One region of the Methylobacterium sp. WL64 genome, then DNA from elsewhere that is predicted to be linked to it. Evidence: predicted binding sites of a transcription regulator. Region 1 holds the regulator's gene; each other region holds the start of a gene.
What was found. Region 1 encodes LexA, which represses DNA repair genes until DNA is damaged. Its sites were predicted from a motif close to TGTTCNNNNTGTGTTCNG; they were not measured.
Positions count from the first base shown of each region.

Region 2: a site for LexA is predicted at 1,420-1,437, ahead of recA (recombinase RecA). Genes of this name have one in related genera too.
Region 3: a site for LexA is predicted at 1,550-1,567, ahead of FV242_RS11610 (PA0069 family radical SAM protein). Genes of this name have one in related genera too.

Region 1 covers NZ_VRVA01000069.1:4,211-7,487, forward strand. The annotation lists gene FV242_RS22585 (biliverdin-producing heme oxygenase) at 1-566, opposite strand, end outside; gene lexA (transcriptional repressor LexA) at 887-1,606, shown strand; gene FV242_RS22595 (ComEC/Rec2 family competence protein) at 1,600-3,277, opposite strand, start outside.
Region 2 covers NZ_VRVA01000115.1:5,181-8,457, reverse strand. The annotation lists gene cckA (cell cycle histidine kinase CckA) at 1-1,333, shown strand, start outside; gene recA (recombinase RecA) at 1,499-2,590, shown strand; gene rpsQ (30S ribosomal protein S17) at 2,950-3,216, opposite strand; gene rpmC (50S ribosomal protein L29) at 3,237-3,277, opposite strand, start outside.
Region 3 covers NZ_VRVA01000019.1:2,386-5,662, forward strand. The annotation lists gene FV242_RS11605 (methyl-accepting chemotaxis protein) at 1-74, opposite strand, end outside; gene FV242_RS11610 (PA0069 family radical SAM protein) at 412-1,527, opposite strand; gene FV242_RS11615 (hypothetical protein) at 1,656-2,186, shown strand; gene FV242_RS11620 (amino acid permease) at 2,326-3,277, shown strand, end outside.

The sequences.
Region 1 (3,277 bases):
ACGAACTGGAACGCCTCCGTCGCCCCCGCGGCGACGCGTTGCTCCCCGGTCTCCCGGAGTTCGACCCGGTCGAGGGCGGCCGTGAAAAGCCGCCAATGCAACCCGCGTCCTTCGGGATGTCCGGCAAGATGGCGCGCACCGTGGGTTTCCGACAGGCCGAGCGCCCGGGCCTCCTTGAGCAGGATGGCCGCCCCGAGATTCGAGCCCTCGGCGACGTAGAGCCAGCCCAATCCCTGCGCCGGTTCGATCGTCCCGAAATGTTCCTCGGACGCGCCGTCAGGGACGGGCGCTCCGACATCGCGCAGATCCTGCTGGATCAGGGGCAGTCGGCGCCTGCCGTCGAGATCGGGCAGGACATGGGCGAACGCGCCATCGCGATAGACTCGATCGACGACCGCATGGAACCTGTACTGGATCTGGAGGAACAGCGCGTAGCGCTCCAGGCTCGCGAACGGCTTTGCCGCCATGATGCGCCGGTCGAGCTGATCATGGGCGGCCGCGGTCGCCACTCTCAGGCGCTTCACGCGGCTGCAGGTCTCGGCGATGTCGGATGATGCGGCGTCCATGCGATCTATGTCTGTCGTCCGGGCAAGGTGCCGTGGGCAGACGTGAGCGGCCCGCCGCGCCACTCTGACCGTCCCAGCCTATGGACCATTCCGGCGATTCAGGTCACCAAGGCTGGCCCGGGATCGTGCCGATCCTGCCAGACCGGTTCTGCCATGGCGGCGCGACCGCGTCACGGCACACAACGGCCGCATCCGCACATCGCCGATCGATCAAGCTCAGCCGATCACGCTTGCGGAACACTTGCGGAACGTTTAACGTGTTCGTGATTTGTTTCCGCGACCGCATCGATGCGGTCCTCCAAGCCGCGAGTCCCCCGTCGATGCTCACGCGCAAGCAGCTGGACCTCCTGCGTTTCATCCAGAGCCGCATGCAGGAATGTGGCGTCCCGCCCTCGTTCGACGAGATGAAGGACGCCCTCGATCTGAAGTCCAAATCGGGCATCCACCGGCTGATCACGGCCCTCGAGGAGCGCGGCTTCCTGCGCCGCCTGCCGAACCGGGCGCGCGCCATCGAGGTGATCCGCATCCCCGAGAGCCTGTCCCAGGCGGCTGCTCCACCTGCGGAGCCCCGCCGCTTCACCCCGAGCGTGGTCGAGGGCGGGAAGTCCAAGCTGCCGGCGCAGCCGGCGACCGCCCGGATGATCGACGACGGCGGCCGCGCCATCTCGATCCCCGTGATGGGCCGGATCGCGGCCGGTACGCCGGTCTCGGCGATCCAGAACCAGAGCCACGCCATCACCATGTCGCCGGACTTCCTGGCCGGCGGCGAGCATTACGCTCTCGAGGTCCGCGGCGACTCGATGGTCGATGCCGGCATCCTGGACGGTGACCTCGTGGTGATCCGCAAGCAGGATACGGCCAATACCGGCGACATCATCGTGGCGCTGATCGACGACGAGGAGGCGACGCTCAAGCGGCTCCGCCGCCGGGGCTCCTCGATCGCCCTGGAGGCCGCCAACCCGGCCTACGAGACCCGCGTGCTCGGGCCCGACCGGGTCCAGATCCAGGGGCGGCTCGTCAGCCTCGTCCGCCGCTACTGAAGGGGTTCGGCCGGCGCGTCGCCAGGCGCGGCCTCGGAACCGGCGACGTCGGCCTCGGCCGGGATCGGCTCGGAGGGTGTTACCACTTTCGGTTGTGGGACAGGCGATGGCCGCGAAGCCGGTGATGCCCGCCAAGGCACGGTACGGCCCGTGTCGCGGGTATAGCGTGCCGTGAAGCCATCCCGGTCGGCCCGGAGTGCGACGGCGCCTCGTTCGGCGAGCACCCGGCGGTCGATCACCAGCGGCCCCGTGCAGGTGGGCGGCGCCGCGAGCCGCGAGATCAGCAGGGCCGCCCGGGCGCAGTCCTCCGTGAAGGCGCGCCGGTCGCGGACCAGGGCGACGGCGCGGCCGTCCGGCAGGCTTGCGGTGCAGCCGAGCCGGTCGCACCGTCCGACAGCCGACGAAGCCTGGATCACCGCCTTCGCCGATCGCCCGTCGCCATCCGCTTTCAGCCACTGCTCCATCACGAAGGCCGAAGGATTGCCGAGGGCCCACAGGACTCCGTCCGGTCCACGCACGGCCGCACCACCGCCCTGCCGGTCGACGTACAGGTCGAATCGCTCCGGAACGACGGCGAGGCCGAGCCCGAGCAGGGCGGGCGGCAGGGCCAGCCAGCGCAGTCGCGATACCGGCAGCGTCGCCAGCAGCAGCCCGGCCGCCAGCAGCATCAGCGCGCCGGTGCCGAAGGCCGGCAGCACCAGGACGGCCCGATTGAAGCCGGCGATCAATTCGGAGATCGCCAGCATGCCGCCCACCGCCTGTCCCATCAGCCACCAGATCGGCCGGTCCAGGGCGAAGGGATAGGCCAGGATCCCGATCACCGCCGCCGGCATCACGACCAGGGAGACCAGCGGCAGGGTAAGGGCGTTGCCGATCAGCCCGAACGGCTGGACCGTCTGGAAATGGTAGGTCGCGAACGGCGCCGTCGCGACCTGTGCCACCAGGGTCGTCGCGAGGGTGCCTGTCACGGCCGAGAGGCCGGTGCCGACGAACCGCTCGATCCGCCCCGCCCCGGGACGCTGGAACAGGCGTCCGTCGATCAGCCGCGCGCAGGCGATCAGCCCGGCCACCGCCCCGAACGACATCTGGAAGCTCGGTCCGAGCAGGCCCTCGGGTTCCCGCGCCAATGCTATCAGGGCGGCCAGCGCGAGGTTGCGCATGGACAGCGCCGGCCGGTCGACCAGGATCGCGCCGAGCATGATCAGCGTCATGATCAGCGAGCGCTCGGCGGCGATGTCCCAGCCCGAGAACGCGCAATAGGCGGTGACGCCCAGCATCGCGAACCCGGCGGCGATCTTCTTGATCGGCCAGACCAGCGCGCAATACGGCACCAGCGCCAAGACGGCCCGCACCAGCCAGAACACCACGCCGGCGGCCAGCACCATGTGGAGGCCCGAGATGGAAACGACGTGATAGATGCCCGCCGCCCGGAGCGCATCGTTGGCGGCCGGTCCGATCAGGCCGCGCTTGCCCGTGACCAGGGCCGCCGCCACGGCCCCCGCTTGCCCGCCCTCGGCCTGCGCGATCCGGCGTGTCAGCGCGTTGCGGGCCTCGTCCAGCAAGGCTGCCAGTCGCAGGCGCAGAGGTGGCGGGGTGGGCGGCTCTCGAACCGTGATCGCCCCGATCAGCGAGCCTACCGCGCCGAGTCCCTGAAAGTAGGCATCCCGGGCG
Region 2 (3,277 bases), on a different contig from region 1:
CGCCACCCACAAGGCCGACGAGGCCGAGCGCGTGATCCTGTACGCCCTCGACACCACGGCGCAGCGGCAGCTGGAGCAGCAGGTCGCCCAGGCTCAGAAGATGAACGCCGTAGGCCAGCTCGCCGGCGGCATCGCACACGACTTCAACAACGTCCTCCAGGCGATCATCGGCTACTCGGACCTGCTCCTGGCGAGCCACCGGCCGACCGACCCGGCCTTCCAGGACATCATGCAGATCAAGCAGAACGCCAACCGGGCGGCGGGCCTCGTCCGCCAGCTCCTGGCGTTCTCGCGCCGACAGACCCTGCGTCCGGAGGTGATGAATGTCGGGGAGGGGCTCTCGGAGCTGACCCTGCTGCTCAAGCGGCTGCTCGGCGAGCGCGTCGCCCTGGAGCTGAAGCACGGCCGCGACGTCTGGCCGGTGAAGGCCGACGTCAACCAGTTCGAGCAGGTGATCGTGAACCTGGCGGTCAATGCCCGCGATGCGATGCCGGACGGCGGCAAGCTGATGATCCGCACCGAGAACGTGACCGATCCGGGGCCGATTGCGGCCGTGGAGGGACGCGGCGGCGCACCCGCGGGCGACCACGTCCTGATCGAGGTGCGCGATACCGGCCAGGGCATTCCGGCCGAGCTGATGGAAAAGATCTTCGAGCCCTTCTTCACCACCAAGGAGATCGGCAAGGGCACCGGCCTCGGGCTCTCGACGGTGTTCGGCATCGTCAAGCAATCCGGCGGCACCATCGACGTGCAATCGACCATCGGAGAGGGGACCGCCTTCCGGATCTACCTGCCGCGGCACGTGCCCGTCGCGGAGCCCGAGGAGGCCGCCCCCGCGGTTCCGGCCCTGCCCCGGGCCGACATGCCGGCGACGGCCAAGCCGCCCGGCTCCGTCGATCGCACCGGCACCCAGAAGGCACCGGAGAAGCCGGCCCCGCGCAAGCCCGCTGCCGACCATACCGGGCAGGGGACGATCCTGCTGGTCGAGGACGAGGATCCCGTCCGGGCGGTCAACAGCCGGGCGCTGTCGGCTCGGGGCTACACCGTCCTGGAGGCCGCCTCCGGCCTGGAGGCCCTGGCGATCGTGCGCGAGGGCAGCCAGCCCATCGACCTCGTCGTCTCGGACGTGGTGATGCCCGAGATGGACGGCCCGACCCTGCTGCGCGAGGTGCGCAAGAGCCAGCCGGACCTGAAGGTGATCTTCGTCTCGGGCTACGCCGAGGACGCGTTCCGCAAGAACCTGCCCGAGGGCGAAGCCTTCAACTTCCTGCCCAAGCCGTTCAGCCTCAAGCAGCTGGTCGAGACCGTGAAGAAGACCATGGCGGCCGACTGACGGCGCTCCGGCAAAAAGAGCCCGACCGAGAACCTGAGCGCCGCCCCATCCGGGCGGCGTTCCCATGTCCGGCGGCCTTGCAGAATGAGAACAAAACGGGTACACAAACGCCGTGTTGACGCGCGTTGTGAATGGCGCGCAACCCCTTCATAAGGAGCCCGCCAGATGGCCCAGCCTGCATTGAAAGTGGTCGACATGCCCCCGGTGGACAAGGACAAGTCCAAGGCGATCGACGCCGCCCTGTCCCAGATCGAGCGTGCCTTCGGCAAGGGCTCGATCATGCGCCTCGGCAAGAACGACAAGGTGCAGGAGGTCGAGACCGTCTCAACCGGTTCGATCGGCCTGGACATCGCGCTCGGCGTCGGAGGCCTGCCCCGCGGCCGGGTCGTGGAGATCTACGGCCCCGAATCGTCCGGCAAGACGACGCTGGCCTTGCACACCATCGCCGAGGCCCAGAAGAAGGGCGGCGTCTGCGCCTTCGTGGACGCCGAGCATGCCCTCGACCCGATCTACGCCCGTAAGCTCGGCGTCAATCTCGACGACCTGCTGATCTCGCAGCCGGACACCGGGGAGCAGGCGCTCGAGATCACCGACACGCTGGTGCGCTCCGGCGCCATCGACGTGCTGGTGGTCGATTCGGTCGCCGCGCTGACCCCGCGGGCCGAGATCGAGGGCGAGATGGGCGAGAGCCAGCCCGGCCTCCAGGCCCGCCTGATGAGCCAGGCCCTGCGCAAGCTCACCGGTTCGATCTCGCGCTCGAACTGCATGGTGATCTTCATCAACCAGATCCGGATGAAGATCGGCGTCATGTACGGCAGCCCGGAGACCACCACGGGCGGCAACGCGCTGAAGTTCTACGCCTCGGTGCGCCTCGACATCCGCCGGATCTCGACCCTCAAGGACCGCGACGAGGCGATCGGCAACCAGGTTCGCGTCAAGGTCGTCAAGAACAAGGTCGCGCCGCCGTTCAAGCAGGTCGAGTTCGACATCATGTTCGGCGAGGGCGTGTCGAAGGTCGGCGAGCTCATCGACCTCGGCGTGAAGGCCGGCATCGTCGAGAAGTCCGGCGCCTGGTTCTCGTACAACAGCCAGCGCCTCGGCCAGGGCCGCGAGAACTCGAAGGGGTTCCTGCGCGACAACCCTGAGATCGCCGGCAAGATCGAAGCCTCGATCCGCCAGAATTCCGGCCTCGTCGCCGAGAAGATCCTGGAAAATGCCAAGCCGACCGAGGACGACCTCGACGAAGGCGAGGCCTGACGAACGGCAGACAAGCGGAATGCCAAAGGGCTGGAGCCCTTTGGCAGGGTTCAGCGGGGTTCGAGCCAGTCTCGCGAGCCTCGCAGGGCTCCGCCTTGCACCCGAGAAAGGTCGATGCCCCCTAAAGCTTTGATCGTCCCGGGCCTGGATCGACCGTTCTCGCCCGATCCAGACCACGCCCCAGAAACGACAACGCCCGGCGCGAATCCGGCCCTATGAGGGTCGAGCTTCGTCCGGGCGTTTGTCGTACTGAACGCCGGGTAGGGAAGAAAGCACCGCATCCGGTGCAACGTCCCGACCGCCCAACTTCCAGCTACGTCGAGGCGGACGCGGAAACCCGCAACCGCCGCTTCCCTTGATCAGGCCGCTTCGCCGGCCTCGGCGACCGCGGAGGCCTGGTCCTCGACCAGCTTCCAGGTCTTGGTCTTCGAGAAGGGGCGGCACTCCTCGATGAACACCGTCTGCCCGACCTTGGCGACATTCGCCTCGTCGTGGGCATGGTAGTTCTTCGAGCGGCGCACGGTCTTCTTCATCACCGGGTGAGTGAAGCGACGCTCCACCTTCACCACGATGGTCTTCTCGCCCTTGTCGCTGACGACGGTGCCCTGCAGGACGCGCTTCGGCATGGTGTTCTCCTAAGCCCCTGTCAGCTCTTGGACGCCTGCAGCGTCTTCGAACGCTGCAGGG
Region 3 (3,277 bases), on a different contig from region 1:
GCGCACAGGATCTTGCCGATCGTGAGGGTTGTGAGTTCGAACCCGGCAAATGTTAAGGGTTGCCCACGAGACATCGGCGTCGATTCCATCATGGTTTTGATGCGGCGCCGGGCAAATTTCGATCTTGATCTGGAACAAATCCAGAGATCTTACGGCGTAATAGCCTCTCTGGATCCAGAACATGACGTTTTCATCTTGGTTTCATGACACACGTCATCAGCCCGCGTGCCTGGTTCAGGATCATTGTTCGTCACGACTTTCAAATACATCTCGACCGACGCCCGACGATGACGCGGCTGTCGGCCGAATCCGGCTCTCCGAAGCTTGAAGCCAGCGGCAGGCCGAAGTCATAAACGAAGGCCCCGTTTCGAGCCGCCCGCATCGGTACGGCGATCGCGGCGCCTGAGAGCTTCAGAACAGGGCAAGTTGCGCCCCGGGCTTGCGGAACGCCGCCGTGTTCAGCGCCATGCGCCCGAACGCGAAGCCGAGCCGCCCGCCCGCGAGACGGACCCGCCGGCCGATCATCTCGGCATAGGCCCCCTCCCCGCGGAATCTGTGGCCGAAGCGGGGATCGTTCTCGCGGCCCCCCCGGGCCTGCGCCAGCAGCGCGAAGGCCCGGGCCCGGCGCTCGGGGTAATGCTCGGAGAACCAGTCGGAGACGAGGTCGGCGACCTCACCGGGCAGGCGCAGCAGGGCATGGCCGATGCGGCTGGCGCCATGATCGCGGGCTCTGGCGAGGATCGCCTCGATCTCGTGGTCGGTCAGGCCCGGGATGATCGGCGAGACGTTGACCATGACGGGCACGCCGGCCTCGGACAGGCGCCGCATCGCGGCCAGCCGCTTCTCCGGCCGCGGCGCTCTGGGGTCGAGCAGGCGGGCAAGGCGCGGCTCCAGCGTCGGCAGCGACACCGCCACGAGCACGAGGTTGTCCGACGCCATCTCGGCCAGGATATCGAGGTCGCGCAGAACGAGGTCGGACTTCGTGGTGATCCCGACAGGGTGGCGCGCGGCCTGCAGCACCTCCAGCACCGCCCGGGTGATCCGGTGCTCCCGCTCCACCGGCTGGTAGGGATCGGTGGCGGTCCCCAGCGCGATCGTCTCCGGCTGATAGCCGGGCGCGGCGATCTCGCGCGCGAGCAGCTTGGCGGCATCGGGCTTGACGAAGATCCGGGATTCGAAATCGAGGCCGGGCGAAAGGCCGAGCCAAGCATGGGTCGGGCGCGCGTAACAGTAGATGCAGCCGTGCTCGCAGCCGCGATACGGGTTCACCGAGCGATCGAACGGGATGTCCGGCGAGGTATTGCGGGCGATGATCCGCGTGGCCCGCTCCAGGGTCACCTGCGTGCGCAGGGTGGCGGGTTCATCGGGCTCCCAATCGGGGTCCCGGAAGACCTCGCGCATCGCCCTCTCGTACCGGCCTGTCGGGTTCGCCGTGGCACCGCGGCCGCGTCGGGCCTCCGGGGGCAGCGTGCTCGATCCCAGTCGCACCGGTGCGACGGGTGTCGAGCCGTTCGGAATCTTAGCCATGCGCGCCGCCCCGTGTTTCACGTGGAACATAGCGCGAACAACGCGACGCCGACGCCTTAATTTCAGGCAAACGCCCCGGCGCCCGGGCGAGACGACGACGCCCGGTTTACCGCCGCGCAGAATCGTCTATGGGCGCGCAGATGCTCTCCGCGGTGACCTACCTGGCCGACCCGGCCGATCCGGACGCGATCGATCGCCTCGCCGACACGCTCAGCGTGTTGGTGTCGGGCGTGGCCGGCGGTCTGGTCGGCGACGCCGTGATCGTGACCGGCCGGGAGAGCGACGCGGCGGAAGCCATCGCGGACGCGACCGGGGCAGCCCTGGTGCTCCACCGGGGCAGGGATCCCTATGGGGCCGGGGCCGCGCAGGCGCGACGGGATTGGGTGCTGTGCCTGGAAGCCGGGGACGTTCCGGCCGAAGGCTGGATCCGCACCCTCGACCGCTTCATCGGCACCGCCCGGCCGGAGACCGGCCTCGGCCGCCTCCACCGCCCCGCCTCGGGTTGGACCGGCCGGGTCGTCGGCCGGCTCGACGCGCTCATGGGCGCCCGGCAGGCCCGGGCCGGCGACGTGGTGCGGCGCGAGGCGCTGCGGGCCGGCGCGGCATTCGCACCCCGCCTCAAGGTCCGGCCGCTCATCGCCCGCATCGACAGGCCCTGATCGACAGAATGTCGCAGCTCGACTTATCGTTATTGGCGGAAAGTTTTGGAAAACTCCTGGCGCGACAGCAGAAAACTTGCTGAATAAGTGTTTGCCGGCGCATCCGGATCCACTTCGCGCCGCCGGGAGGGATGCGAAGATGGACTCCTCGGGCCTGATGGGGCGGAAGTCCGTCGACGACATCCTGGAGAGCGGCGAGGGCGAGCAGCAGCTCTCGAAATCGCTCGGGGCGCTGTCGATCACCGCGATGGGCATCGGCGCGATCATCGGCGCCGGCATCTTCGTGCTCACCGGCACGGCGGCGGCCCAATATGCCGGGCCGGGCATCATGCTGTCCTTCGTGCTCGGCGGCATCGCCTGCGCGTTCGTCGGCCTGTGCTACTCCGAGATGGCCGCGCTGATCCCGGTGGCGGGATCGAGCTACACCTACACCTACGCCACGCTCGGCGAGTTCTTCGCCTGGCTGATCGGCTGGGACCTGATCCTCGAATACGCCATGGGCGCGGCCACGGTGGCGGTGGGCTGGTCGGGTTACGTCACGAGCCTCCTGAAGGACGTCGGCCTCGTGATCCCGGCCCGGTTCGCGCACGCGCCGGGCACGGCGATCGACGGCGGCGGCACCGCCCTGTTCAACCTGCCGGCGGTGGTGATCGTGGCGCTGATCACGATCCTGCTGATGCGCGGCACCAAGGAATCGGCGCGGTTCAACAACATCATGGTGGCCGTGAAGCTCACCGTGGTGGTGGCCTTCATCGCGCTCGGCTGGGGCCATGTCGACACCGCCCACTGGAGCCCGCTGATCCCGCCCAACGCGGGTACCTTCGGGGAGTACGGCTACAGCGGCATCCTGCGCGGCGCGGGCGTGGTGTTCTTCGCCTTCATCGGCTTCGACGCGGTGTCCACGGCCGCCCAGGAGGCGCGCAAGCCGCAGAAGGACATGCCGATCGGCATCCTCGGCTCGCTGATCGTCTGCACGATCCTGTACGTGCTGGTGGCCGCGGTCCTCACCGGGCTGGTGCCCTACAAGGAGCTGAACGTCCCCGACCCGATCGCCAAGGGCGTCGACGTGATCGGCATCGGCTGGTTCGCCC